Regions from separate parts of the Glutamicibacter sp. M10 genome, predicted to be linked through region 3. Evidence: riboswitches for the same ligand, from Rfam matches in the RefSeq annotation. Region 3 holds a riboswitch; each other region holds the start of a gene.

Region 1 (3,938 bases), 930 kb from region 3:
AGGCGAAGTACGCGCCGGACTGATGGTGGCCGCAGCGCTGACCATGGTGGTCGGTATTCTTGGTGCATTGGCCCAGACGGACATCAAACGTATGCTGTCCTTCACGCTGACCAGCCACATCGGTTACCTGATCTTTGGTGTTGCTATCGGCACCCCACTAGCCATCGCGGCAACCATCTACTACGTAGGTCACCACATTATTGTGCAGACCTCGTTGTTCATGGTGGCCGGCCTGATTGAACGTCGTGCAGGTAGCTCGAATGTCACCAAGCTCGGCTCGCTAGCCAAACTTTCCCCGGCGCTGTCGCTGCTCTTCTTTATCCCCGCGATCAACTTGGGCGGCATCCCACCGTTCTCCGGATTCCTGGGGAAGTTCGGATTGCTGCACGCCGCAGTACAGGATGCTGACCCATTGACCTGGATTGTTGTTGGCGCTGGTCTGCTCACTAGCTTGCTGACGCTGCTGGCCATCATCCGTGTTTGGGCCCGTGTGTTCTGGCGACGCGCTACCGATGCTGAAGTTCCAAACCAAGAACTAGTGGAACAGGCCGCCTCAGTAGCTATTGAGACTGCTGCTGGTGGAGCGCAAAATCCGGCATTGGGTCTGAAACTGGCCAAGGAGCTTGAAGCCGATTCTTTGCCGTGGGGAATGCGCTATTCCACCGCGTCACTCGTTGTAGCCGGCATTGCGTTGACCGTATTTGCTGGACCAATCTTCGAGTTCTGTGAACGGGTCGCAGCTGAGCTCATTGCTCGCGAACCATACATCAGTGCGATCTTGCCATTGTGATTGGAGGGGACGATGTCGACTAAAAACCTGAAGCACAGAGATCAGCGTATCGATGATGCGCTTGATACTTCTGGTGTCCGTCACCGGGCAACACTCAAACAGGAATGGCCGCTGCTGGCGTTGCTGATCTTTGTCTGGGCAGCCCTCTGGCAAGACTTCTCGCCGGCGAATCTGATCTTCGGTGTCATCGTTGCGCTGATAATTGTCACGCTCTTCCCGCTGCCGCCGGTGGTCCTTTCGGGCCGTGTGAACGTCTGGTACTGCTTTGAACTGTTTATCTGGTTCATCGGTCAAGTATTTGTGGCAAGTTTCCAAGTGGCACGACTGGCGATCTTCCGGGGAAAGAAAACCCGCAGTGGAGTGATCGCCGTGGAGTTGCGTACCGACTCGGATTTGATTGTCACCGCGGTGGGACATGTACTGACGCTGATTCCTGGATCATTTGTTATCGACGTTGACCGGCGCTCATCAACGCTGTACTTGCACTACATCAACATCGAATCGAAATCCGACATGGAACGGGCCCGCGAAGCGGTGCGCGACATTGAACGTCGAGTGATCATGGCGATGGGTAGCCACGATGAATTTGAAGCAATCAAGCACGAATGCGGTCCAATTCTTGGTCGAGTAGGAGGCAAAAAATGATGACAATCGTGATGTGGATTTGCGGCATCATGCTGGGTCTAGCCACCGTTGCGTGCTTGATCCGCGTTGCCAAGGGCCCCTCGATTCTTGACCGAGTCTTAGCCTTGGACGTGATGCTGCTGATCATTTCCGTGGCGTTGTGCTTGGAAATGGTCTTCAACCGCCACACCGACTACCTGTTGTTTGTCGTTGTTGCGTGCACCTTGGGCTTCATTGGCTCGGTTACGGTGTCGCGGTACGTCTCGGATCAGAGGAACGCCTAATGGAATTGTTCCTCGATATTCTTGTCGCCGTCCTGCTGATCACCGGCTGCCTCATGTCGCTGATTGCCGGTATCGGTCTGCTTTCATTCCCCGACATGCTCACTCGGATGCACGCCGCCACCAAACCGCAAGTACTTGGCTTTCTGCTGATCTTCACCGCGCTAGCAATTCACTTGCGTAGCTGGAGTGTGGTTCCAGTATTGTTCCTGGCTTGGGGGATGCAGCTACTGACCGCTCCCGTATCCGCACATATGATTGGGCGCGCTGGTTACCGAACCAAGCACGCTGCCAAACAATCTCTCTACGCCGATGAACTGAGGCAAGTAGTGGACACGGTATCTGACGCACCGGCCACCGCGTCTGTTGAAGTCTCCAGCGAAGAGTCGAAGGACTCAAAGTAAAACTGAGCAGTGAAAAACTGAGCAGTGTAAAACTGAACAAAACAAAAAGGAACGGCCCACCATTGGTGGGCCGTTCCTTGAGCATTAGCTACTTGCTGAACCGTGCGACAACCTTGTTGGTGCCACGGTCTGCCAAGACCTGGATGGTCGCTGCGACAATCGATGAGAAGATCGCGAATCCGAGCGCCTGACGGAATGAAGCCTCAGCAGCTTCTTCGCTACCCTTGCGGGGAGCCTTATTTCCGGTGACGCCCTTCCACAGCTGATCAACTAGCTTGCTGCCGAGCAAACCGGCGCCAATCGAAATTCCGGTGGTGGCAAGTTTCTGTACTGTGTTCATATTGCCCTCGCTTCAACGTCGTAACTTATCTTTCCTCTGCCCAGCATACCTGCGGTAAGGTGGGGGAGCAGTAATTTTTCCGACAGGGGAGCGTCAGACTTCAAAAAGAAGTCGCCAAGACGCTGAGAGTGCGATAGATCGCAGACCCTCGAACCTGCTCCGGCTAGTACCGGCGAAGGAAGTCGAGCATCTCGGATGCGGACGGGTGTAGCACTATGCCATCAGTCCGTACATCTCCCCTCCTAAATATAGGAGGACCACCCATGAACCAAGTAGCCGCAAAACAGCGAACCAGCTGGCGCGTTGTCGACATCGTCGTAGCCTCAGTAATCGCCGTAGCCTCAGGAGTGATCTTCTGGGCTTGGAGCGCAGGCATGCCGCTGTTCTCGCTAGCTTTTGTTGCCTTCCCACCTGCCGCTGCACTGCTGACTGGCGTATGGCTCTTCCCAGCGGTACTCGGTGCCCTGATCATCCGCAAACCAGGTGCAGCAGTGTTCTGCGAATTACTGGCAGCCATTATCGAGGCATTGCTGGGATCTCACTACGGTCTGAGCGTCATCGTTTCCGGGCTGGTCCAGGGCCTTGGTGCTGAATTGGTCTTTGCCATCTTCCGCTACCGCAAGTGGAACCTGAGCGTTGCGCTCATTGCAGGTTTTTTCACCGGCATCTTCGCCGGTATTTCCGAAGCCTACATCCTGGCGTACTACGTGGAATACACCTCAGCACTAAAGATCTTGCACGTGCTGATCACCGGCGTCTCTGGACTGATCATCGCTGGTCTGCTGTCTTGGCTGGCCACCCGTGGATTGGCTAAGACCGGTGCACTGAGCGCACTGGCTAGCCGCCGTGCTCACCTCGAGTCCGGGAAACTGGACGCCAAATGAGTTCGCTGGCTAACCGTGGCGCTGACGCTCAAACTCGGCGGGGCGCCGAGATTTCTGCGCGTGGTTTTAGCTGGCAGCATGCCGAAAGAACAACTCCCGCCGTTTCCGGTTTAGACCTTAATATTCAGGCTGGCCAGAAAGTACTTCTTGTTGGTCCTTCCGGTGCGGGAAAGTCGACCTTGCTACATGCTCTGGCGGGGTTGTTGGAAGTCGACGAGTCGCAGCAAATGCGTGGCGAGCTACTCATTGACGGGGCAGATGCCTTTGCTCGCCAACGCCCGGTTGGGCTGATGCAGCAAGACCCGGAGACCCAAGTGGTGCAGAGCCGGGTAGCTGATGATGTCGCCTTCGGTGCGGAGAATCTTGCTGTAGATCCCGAGGTGATCCGTGAGCGCATCCCAGAAGTATTGGACGCTGTAGGTCTAGGCATGCTCTCCTTTGACCACCGGACCCAAGAACTATCCGGAGGACAGAAACAGCGACTGGCTCTGGCCGGGATCTTGGCCATGCAGCCAGGATTGATGCTCCTTGATGAGCCGACCGCCAACGTGGACCCAGAGGGGATCGGTCCCTTGCGCGATGCCGTGCTTAATGCGGCACAGCTCAGCGGGGCCA
Region 2 (3,938 bases), 1.1 Mb from region 3:
GGTGCCGGTGCGTAGTGCTTTGGTCTTGGGGCATGGCAAGGTGTTGCGGGAACCATCACGATTCATAGTGATATAGCCCAGGCAAAACTTCAGTTCTCCGACATCCATGCTCAGCGAGCGGTTCAACTCAAGATATTCGGTCTTCCACTGGTCAGCTGTGCGCAGTCGAAGCATGGGCGCGGGTTCATGCTGAGAGAAGCTAATGCCATGACATAGCTGCCGTGAAGCGCTGGGGAATTCCATCAAGACCTTTCTGAAGTAGCCCTTCCAACCTTAGGCCACCAGCAAGGAACCATACAGCTCAAAGTACTTGTGCTTTGCTCCCCCAATCGAGGCCAGCAAGTACTAGTCCCCGATAGATTCCCGAGGTCTTCTGGCCAAATTCTTAGACTGCTGACCTAACCTTGAAATAGAGAGCGCTCATGTCCTTTGACATAGCCACAACATGTAGAGGTGATTTACGATTTCTACGCCGTATCAAGAAGACCCACCTGGCGTTGTTTCGCTGCCGTCGGTGGCAAACCTCGCCCCTGGCGAACTACAGGAAATTACGCAGGCGTTCCGCCTTCAATTCCAACGGTTCATGATGGAGTACCAGTTTGCAGTCGATGAGGTCCTAACCAAGGTCTCCATCTTGCGCGAAGAGTTTCTTTATCTTCATAAGTACAATCCGATTGAACACATCACTTCGCGGGTGAAAACTCCAGAGAGCATCATGCGCAAGGTGAGCCAGCGAAAGATTCACCCCTCGCTCACCGCGATCAGGGAAAACATCAGTGACATCGCTGGCGTTCGAATCACGTGCAGCTTCGTCAAGGACATCTACAAGGTACTCAATACCTTGACTGCACAAAACGATATCCGTGTCATTCAAATCAAGGATTACATCAAGAACCCTAAGCCAAGCGGCTACAAGAGTGTTCACGCGATCGTTGAGATTCCGGTATTCCTCTCTGACGGTCCGGTCAACGTGATCGTAGAGCTGCAGATCCGCACTATTGCCCAAGATTTTTGGGCCAGCCTAGAGCACAAGATCTTCTACAAGTACGAAGGTGAAGTTCCAGCCCACCTAGCTAGCGAGCTGGCAGACGCTGCAGCTATTGCAACCAAACTGGATATGCAGATGCAACGGCTTCACACCGAGGTTCATGGTCACGATGCCAACAATGAACAACCCGATGGGCAAGATATGGATTCTGATGTGATCCAAGGGCTACTCATGCTGGCCAAGGAAGCTTCGAATAGTGGCGACCAGGCGCATAAGGGTGCAATCGGTCCCAACGACGCCAGCCTCTAGACGCACCAACTAAACAACGGCCACCTACATCATCGCATTGCGATGCGGTAGGTGGCCGTTCCTGTATTGCACTGCTCGCTACACTCTGAACTGGGGCCGATATCCGTGACGTGACGTCGGGGGTACTTTCGAGGTACACCTAGGTCCCACCTACGGCACTAGGATTCGATTTTGAGCATGAAAAAGCCCCGAAATTCAATGAATTTCGGGGCCAAATCTGTAGCGGCGCCGGGACTCGATCCCGGGACCTCACGATTATGAGTCGTGCGCTCTAACCAGCTGAGCTACGCCGCCACAAGTGAGAAGCAATCCAGTAGAAGCCAAGACTACTTCTCACTCAGAGCCCCCTGCCGGAATCGATCCGGCGACCTCGTTCTTACCAAGAACGCGCTCTACCACTGAGCTAAGGGGGCAACGAGTAAATACTCTACACGGCTTTGGGCACAAAGAAAAATCGTCATTCGCCTCCAATGAATTTCGGACCGCGTCGCGTTACCCCAAGTCAACGCATGTTTCTAGAAGACGTAGTGCTGACATGGAACGAAGGTTGGCACAAAAGCGCATAGGTGACGATGCTCACTGGAGCATTAGTAGTGGTCAATTTGGTAATTTCCAGCCTTCGGAAAGCGCTGCACGAGTTCCTTTTCTAACGACCAAGCGGTGCCACTTTCCTGCCGCTTGAGTCAGTGAAAATCACTTTTCCAACAACAAAACATCCGTACATCTTGATGCTTCGCAGTCAAAAGAGGTAAATATCAACATGTGCGAGGTCTGCCATTTTTCGCGGCGCAGACTACCCGCGTTTAGAACACCATCGAGCAACCGATCCCCTGCCGCGTTTTTCCTACTTGAGTAGGGGTCTTGTGACGTCAGCTACAAACTCGTTACGGATTTTGAAATCGCCAAAAACCTGTGTAGAGTATTTACTCGTTGCCCCCTTAGCTCAGTGGTAGAGCGCGTTCTTGGTAAGAACGAGGTCGCCGGATCGATTCCGGCAGGGGCTCGAAATAAGAGAGACAATCTGAATTCAGATTGTCTCTCTTTTCGTCTATCTGGACTTATTTTCTTGGGCCCCGCTGCCACTTCGCTTCTCCCCCATCTTCCACTTCCAACGCTCAGACCTAGCGTCAAATTTTGGCGCCCATTCTTGTGCGCCGATTTTTTCATGCTAGTGTCGTCTCCGACCACACGGGAGCCCCATGGCAAGGGCTGAGATCGGGCTATCGCCGTCCGCGACCGTTGAACCTGTCCGGGTAATGCCGGCGAAGGAAGTGAGTTTCTCAATGGAACAATTTGAACAACATCCTGCCCACTCTCTCGCGTTCCGCGAATCGGAAGGGATCTCAGTTCCCGTCACGCAAATTCAACTTGCGGACTCCCCCAATGGCCAGCCAAATGAACCGCTACGGGTGTATCGCACCAGTGGTCCAGGTAGCGAACCAACTCAGGGACTGAATCCTTTTCGGGAACCGTGGATCATGGAACGAGCAGACGTTGCGGTCTATGAAGGCCGCGAACGCAATCTGCACGATGACGGGCGCTCAGCGGTCCGCCGAGGAACTGCCAGCGATGAATGGGCCGGACGCACGGCGCCACAACTACGTGCAGTTCAGGGGGCCACAGTAACCCAAATGCACTACGCACGAGCTGGGGTGATCACCCCTGAAATGCGATATGTAGCGGTTCGCGAAGAGTGCGATGTAGAACTGGTGCGCAGCGAGCTGGCGGCCGGGCGAGCAATCATTCCGTCCAATATCAATCACCCGGAATCTGAACCGATGATTATCGGCAAAGCCTTCTTGGTGAAAATCAATGCAAATATCGGCAACTCTGCGGTGACCAGCTCGATTGCTGAAGAAGTATCCAAGCTGCAGTGGGCCGCCAAATGGGGTGCAGACACCGTCATGGATCTATCCACCGGTGATGACATCCACACCACTCGTGAGTGGATCATCCGCAATTCACCGGTGCCCATCGGAACGGTGCCCATCTACCAAGCCTTGGAAAAGGTCAATGGCGAAGCCAACGCACTGACCTGGGAGATCTTCCGCGATACCGTCATTGAACAGTGTGAGCAGGGCGTGGACTATATGACCATTCACGCTGGCGTGCTCTTGCGTTATGTTCCTTTGACTGCCAACCGGGTTACCGGCATTGTCTCGCGCGGTGGGTCCATCATGGCCGGCTGGTGCTTGGCACATCACGAAGAGAATTTCTTGTACACGCACTTTGATGAGCTCTGCGAAATCTTCGCACAGTACGACGTTGCTTTCTCACTGGGTGACGGGCTTCGTCCCGGCTCCATTGCTGATGCCAATGACGCCGCGCAGTTCGCTGAGCTAGATACCCTAGCTGAGCTGACCAAGCGGGCCTGGAGGTACGACGTACAGGTCATGGTTGAGGGACCGGGACATATTCCATTCCATAAGGTCCGGGAGAATGTTGAACGCCAGCAGGAGTTGTGTGATGGTGCGCCCTTCTACACACTGGGCCCACTGGTTACCGATATCGCTCCGGGCTATGACCACATCACCAGCGCCATCGGAGCTACGGAGATCGCTCGATATGGCACAGCCATGCTTTGTTATGTCACACCCAAGGAACATCTGGGATTGCCTAACCGTGACGATGTAAAGACCGG
Region 3 (3,938 bases):
TGCCGTAATCACGCACATGCCATAACCACCGTTAGCGGCAATGGCTTTTAGATCCGCCTGGATACCGGCACCACCGGAAGGATCAGAGCCGGCGATAGAGAGAATATTTTTCACTGTGCCACCGTCCAAGCTGAAACGAGCAGCTCGCTGGCCGTTTGCGGATCCTCGGCATTACAGATGGCACGAACCACCGCTAGGCCCGACCCTCCGCCAGCGCGAATCGCAGCTGCGTCCTGAGCGGTAATGGCGCCGATGGCTACACACGGTAGTTCGGTCAAGGATGCTGCACGGATAAAACCGTCAAGACCCAACGGGGTTGGGTGATCCTTTTGGTAGGAGTGGCACGCACTGCACCAACACCCAGATAGTCGATGACCTCCGCGTCGAGACTCGCCTGGGCCAGTTGTTCATCGGTGGAAGCGCTCAAACCGATGATGCCTTCGCCGATAATCTCACGGGCAAGTCGCACCGGAATGTCTTTTTGCCCGATATGGATACCGTTGACCGCAGCTCCGGCCGCGCGAGCAGCTAAGAACACGTCAATCCGGTCATTGATCAATAGTTTGGCTTTGCCTTTGGTTAGTTGGGCTGCAGCGCAGGACAGTTCAAAGAATTCGCGGGCAGTCTCATCTTTGGCCCGCAGCTGAATCCATTCGATGCCGCCGGCTACTGCTCCTTGGATAACTTCCAAGGTGGTGCGTGGAGTGCAGCTGGCGGTGTTGGCTACTAGGTAGGCGCCGATATTATCCATGGTTCAGTTCCTCGTACTTCAAAGTCTGTAATTCTTCAGGTTCCGTGGCGGCCAGCGCATCAAGGAACGCCACCGCAAAGCTTCCCGGTCCGGTGCTTGCGGCCAGTGCCTTTTCGGCGGCCAGACCGTAAAAACCGTGGGCGGCGATGGATGCTTCAAAGGGGTCCTCGTGCACCGCGAGCATTCCAGCGTTAAAGGCACCTAGCGCGCATCCGCCACCGGTGATTCTGGTCAGCCCGATACCGTTGGTGTGTACCAGTACGGTACGGGTAGCGTCGATGATCGCATCGGCTTCGCCGGAGATAGCAACAACGCAGCCGTGTTCTTGCGCCAGTTCGCGTCCTGCATCGAGGGCAGCCTGCACGGTATCTGCCGCATCAACACCACGGCCACTGGAATCCTTGCCCGCCAAGGCGAGGATTTCCGAAGCGTTTCCACGGATCAAGGTGGGATGTTCTTGAACTATGCGTCGGGCGAAGTCGGTGCGTACCGACAGGGCGCCGACAGCCACAGGATCCAATACCCACGGGGTGCCTGCTGCGCTCGCCGAGAGCACCGCTTCCTCCATGGCCACCATTTGCTCGGTGCTTGGCGTGCCTAGATTCACCAGCACTGCAGAAGCCAAGGCAGCAAACCCGCCAGCTTCGCCAGGCAGATTAGTCATGGCTGGTGAAGCGCCGGAAGCCAGTAGGACATTGGCGGTGAAATTGGTGACGACGGTATTCGTCAGGCAAAAAACTAAAGGGGAGTGTTGCCGGTATTTTTGGGCAACGGTAGGCAGAGTCATGCGACATCCCTCCGCTAGCGTGAACTAGATCAGGTTCGACGGGTTTCATCTCAGTCGGCTTCTCCGACACCCCGTGTCACTGATCTAGAGCGTACGCAGTGGCAATGCCTAGAACAAATTCTTAACGTTCACGTCTCGCCACTAACGCTTTAAGTGTCGCCGCATCGACATGTTGCGCTGCTGCTAGCTTCCAAAGGTGGTCTACGGCCGCCACCAGATCTTCATGCTCTTCGATGGGGGTAGCGCGTTCATTAACTATCGTGCCGGCCCTGCGTCTTGAAGAAATGAGCCCTTCGGCTTCCAGCTCTTTGTAGGCACGAGCGACTGTTCCGGCAGCTACCCCAAGATCTGTGGCCAACGCCCTGACCGTGGGTAGCTTGCTACCTGCCACTAATTCGCCGAGGTTAATCAGCGACGCGATCTGCGAACGGATCTGCTCATAAGGAGCGGTAGCCGCCTCAAGATCTACCGTGATCTGGGTGCTCATGCGCGCACGCTCGTGGTCAGGCGCGCCTTCGGGCGATTGACCACGAGTAAGGCTGGGATGCAGAAGAGCCCAATGCCTATGGCTAGCACCGCTGGCTCATCGGAAGAGACCAAGCCCGGCAAGAGGAAATACGCACTGCAGAGCACTCGTAAGGCTCGGAACTCCAAGATTTGCCGATACCAGATTTCCTGTTCGTCCGTGAGGTCCCAGGGGACTGCGCAATGGCGGATCCACCAGAAGTAACCGGCCGCGGCTACCAACGTTCCCACGATTATTGCCGAGGTGACCCATGGCGAGAGTAGCTGTTGTGCCCCTGGGCTCAGTGTTTGTGGGGCGTAAAGCAAGATGCTCCCGCTGAGGATGAACAGCGCTGCAATCGTGTACACCCAAACCGGAAGATTTTGGCTCTTCGGTTCAGAAAGTGCCCCCAGCTTTGCTCGTGAATGTGCATAGAGCGCGAAGCCGGCAGAGATTACTAGGTACAGGACTACCGCCGCCGCTGACCATGGCAGCGCAAAGGAAGCGCCAACAGCACGGGCCCCGGCTTCACCGAATGGCTCTGGCGTTTGGTCAACGAGTTCACTGGCCGCAAGCCAGATAATCAACGTGGCGATAATCAAGAACGTATTCGCAAAATAGGAAACGGATAGCGTGTGGCTGCGCATCCGGGCGAAGGCGGTGCTAGGCAGGCTATTGGCCTCCGGTGCGGCATGCTTTGGAGCCCAGACGAATAGCACGAAGCCCAAAGCCAAGACGGCAAACATGGACACCTTGTTCCACCCGGAACTCAGAACCGGATCGGCGTAGGTGATTGCGGCACCGATGATGTTGGTCAGCAGCCAACCACAATTTCGTAGCAACCGGTTGAGCCAAATTGAGCGTAGTTCTTGGTTTTGGGTTGCGGAGATCCCGGCTAAGGGCCTGCGTTTGAGGATGATTGCACTGATCACGGCAGTGGCCAGTAAAACCGCGAAAATACACAGCGCAAACAGTGGAGCTACTTCAGCGCCTGAAATCCACCCGGATGTGCTGTCCCATGTAGGCGCAACTGCGTCTTCGAAGTCAGCCGCTGAGGATTCAGTACTTTTGCCTTCAGGGATGTGGCCGGCGACCCGGGATATCGGCCACAACATGCAACATGCAAAGATTGCCAGTGAGCCAACTAGGGCACCTAGCTTACGTGGAAAGGGCGTGGTCAACGTGCGTGGTTCCAAAGATGCGACGCGAACTGAGCGCAGTTCTCCAGGCCAAGTAAACAACCCGATGACGTAGACCAAAGTCAGCCAACCGGCGGCACCCAGTGCAATGATGACGCGCGTTGTCGGTGACTCTGATGGTGCTTGAATGGACCAAACCCGAGATAGGTCGCCAGAAGTCGAGGCAAAAACGCAATCAGGGCACACCAGAATGAATGTGATTGAGCCCTGAGTAACGCTGAGGATCCGCGGCGTGCAGCTACTGAGCGTAACCATAGGTAGATTACTGATGACGCAATAGCTATCGATAAGGCGCTCGCCGAGATCTGATCCATAGGTTTTAATGTATCAAACACTTGATACATAATGAATCTCCTTGAGAATTAATCGGTAGAAAATCTGCCAAGTAACGTACGCTCAGATCATGGGTCTGTTTACTTCCACTCCGTTGCCAGAACCGGTCGGCGATTCCGCTCCTCCGGTGGACGAGCATCCTTCACGTATCGCTTCGGTACTAAGTCATCTGCGCCGTTCAGCTGAGACTCGAATCACCCACCCGCGTCGCTTCCGAATCCAACAGCTACGCGCGCTGGAGAAGATGCTTGAAGAGCATCTTGATGACTTCCTGCAGGCATTAAACGATGACCTGGGTAAGAGTGCCACCGAAGCCAAATTCGCTGAAGTTGATGTGGTGCGCGCAGAGATTGATTTTGCGCT

The links. Region 3 has a riboswitch for thiamine pyrophosphate ahead of thiM (hydroxyethylthiazole kinase). Riboswitches for the same ligand answer to the same signal wherever they lie in the genome.
Region 1: it holds a riboswitch for thiamine pyrophosphate, as region 3 does, so the genes downstream of both, N6V40_RS06915 (ECF transporter S component) here and thiM (hydroxyethylthiazole kinase) in region 3, are expected to answer to the same signal.
Region 2: it holds a riboswitch for thiamine pyrophosphate, as region 3 does, so the genes downstream of both, thiC (phosphomethylpyrimidine synthase ThiC) here and thiM (hydroxyethylthiazole kinase) in region 3, are expected to answer to the same signal.

Annotation. Positions count from the first base shown of each region.
Region 1 is NZ_CP104918.1:1,408,852-1,412,789, forward strand. Features, by position in the region: gene N6V40_RS06890 (Na+/H+ antiporter subunit D) at 1-790, shown strand, start outside; gene N6V40_RS06895 (Na+/H+ antiporter subunit E) at 803-1,435, shown strand; gene N6V40_RS06900 (MrpF/PhaF family protein) at 1,432-1,698, shown strand; gene mnhG (monovalent cation/H(+) antiporter subunit G) at 1,698-2,099, shown strand; gene N6V40_RS06910 (DUF4235 domain-containing protein) at 2,188-2,439, opposite strand; TPP riboswitch at 2,514-2,637, shown strand; gene N6V40_RS06915 (ECF transporter S component) at 2,703-3,323, shown strand; gene N6V40_RS06920 (ATP-binding cassette domain-containing protein) at 3,320-3,938, shown strand, end outside.
Region 2 is NZ_CP104918.1:1,561,746-1,565,683, reverse strand. Features, by position in the region: gene N6V40_RS07675 (DUF2797 domain-containing protein) at 1-174, opposite strand, end outside; gene N6V40_RS07670 (GTP pyrophosphokinase) at 515-1,297, shown strand; tRNA gene N6V40_RS07665 (tRNA-Met) at 1,518-1,591, opposite strand; tRNA gene N6V40_RS07660 (tRNA-Thr) at 1,639-1,710, opposite strand; tRNA gene N6V40_RS07655 (tRNA-Thr) at 2,230-2,300, shown strand; TPP riboswitch at 2,476-2,585, shown strand; gene thiC (phosphomethylpyrimidine synthase ThiC) at 2,581-3,938, shown strand, end outside.
Region 3 is NZ_CP104918.1:482,016-485,953, reverse strand. Features, by position in the region: gene thiD (bifunctional hydroxymethylpyrimidine kinase/phosphomethylpyrimidine kinase) at 1-114, opposite strand, end outside; gene N6V40_RS02405 (thiamine phosphate synthase) at 111-311, opposite strand; gene N6V40_RS02400 (thiamine phosphate synthase) at 275-751, opposite strand; gene thiM (hydroxyethylthiazole kinase) at 744-1,538, opposite strand; TPP riboswitch at 1,528-1,622, opposite strand; gene N6V40_RS02390 (GntR family transcriptional regulator) at 1,660-2,025, opposite strand; gene N6V40_RS02385 (hypothetical protein) at 2,022-3,158, opposite strand; gene N6V40_RS02380 (aldehyde dehydrogenase family protein) at 3,646-3,938, shown strand, end outside.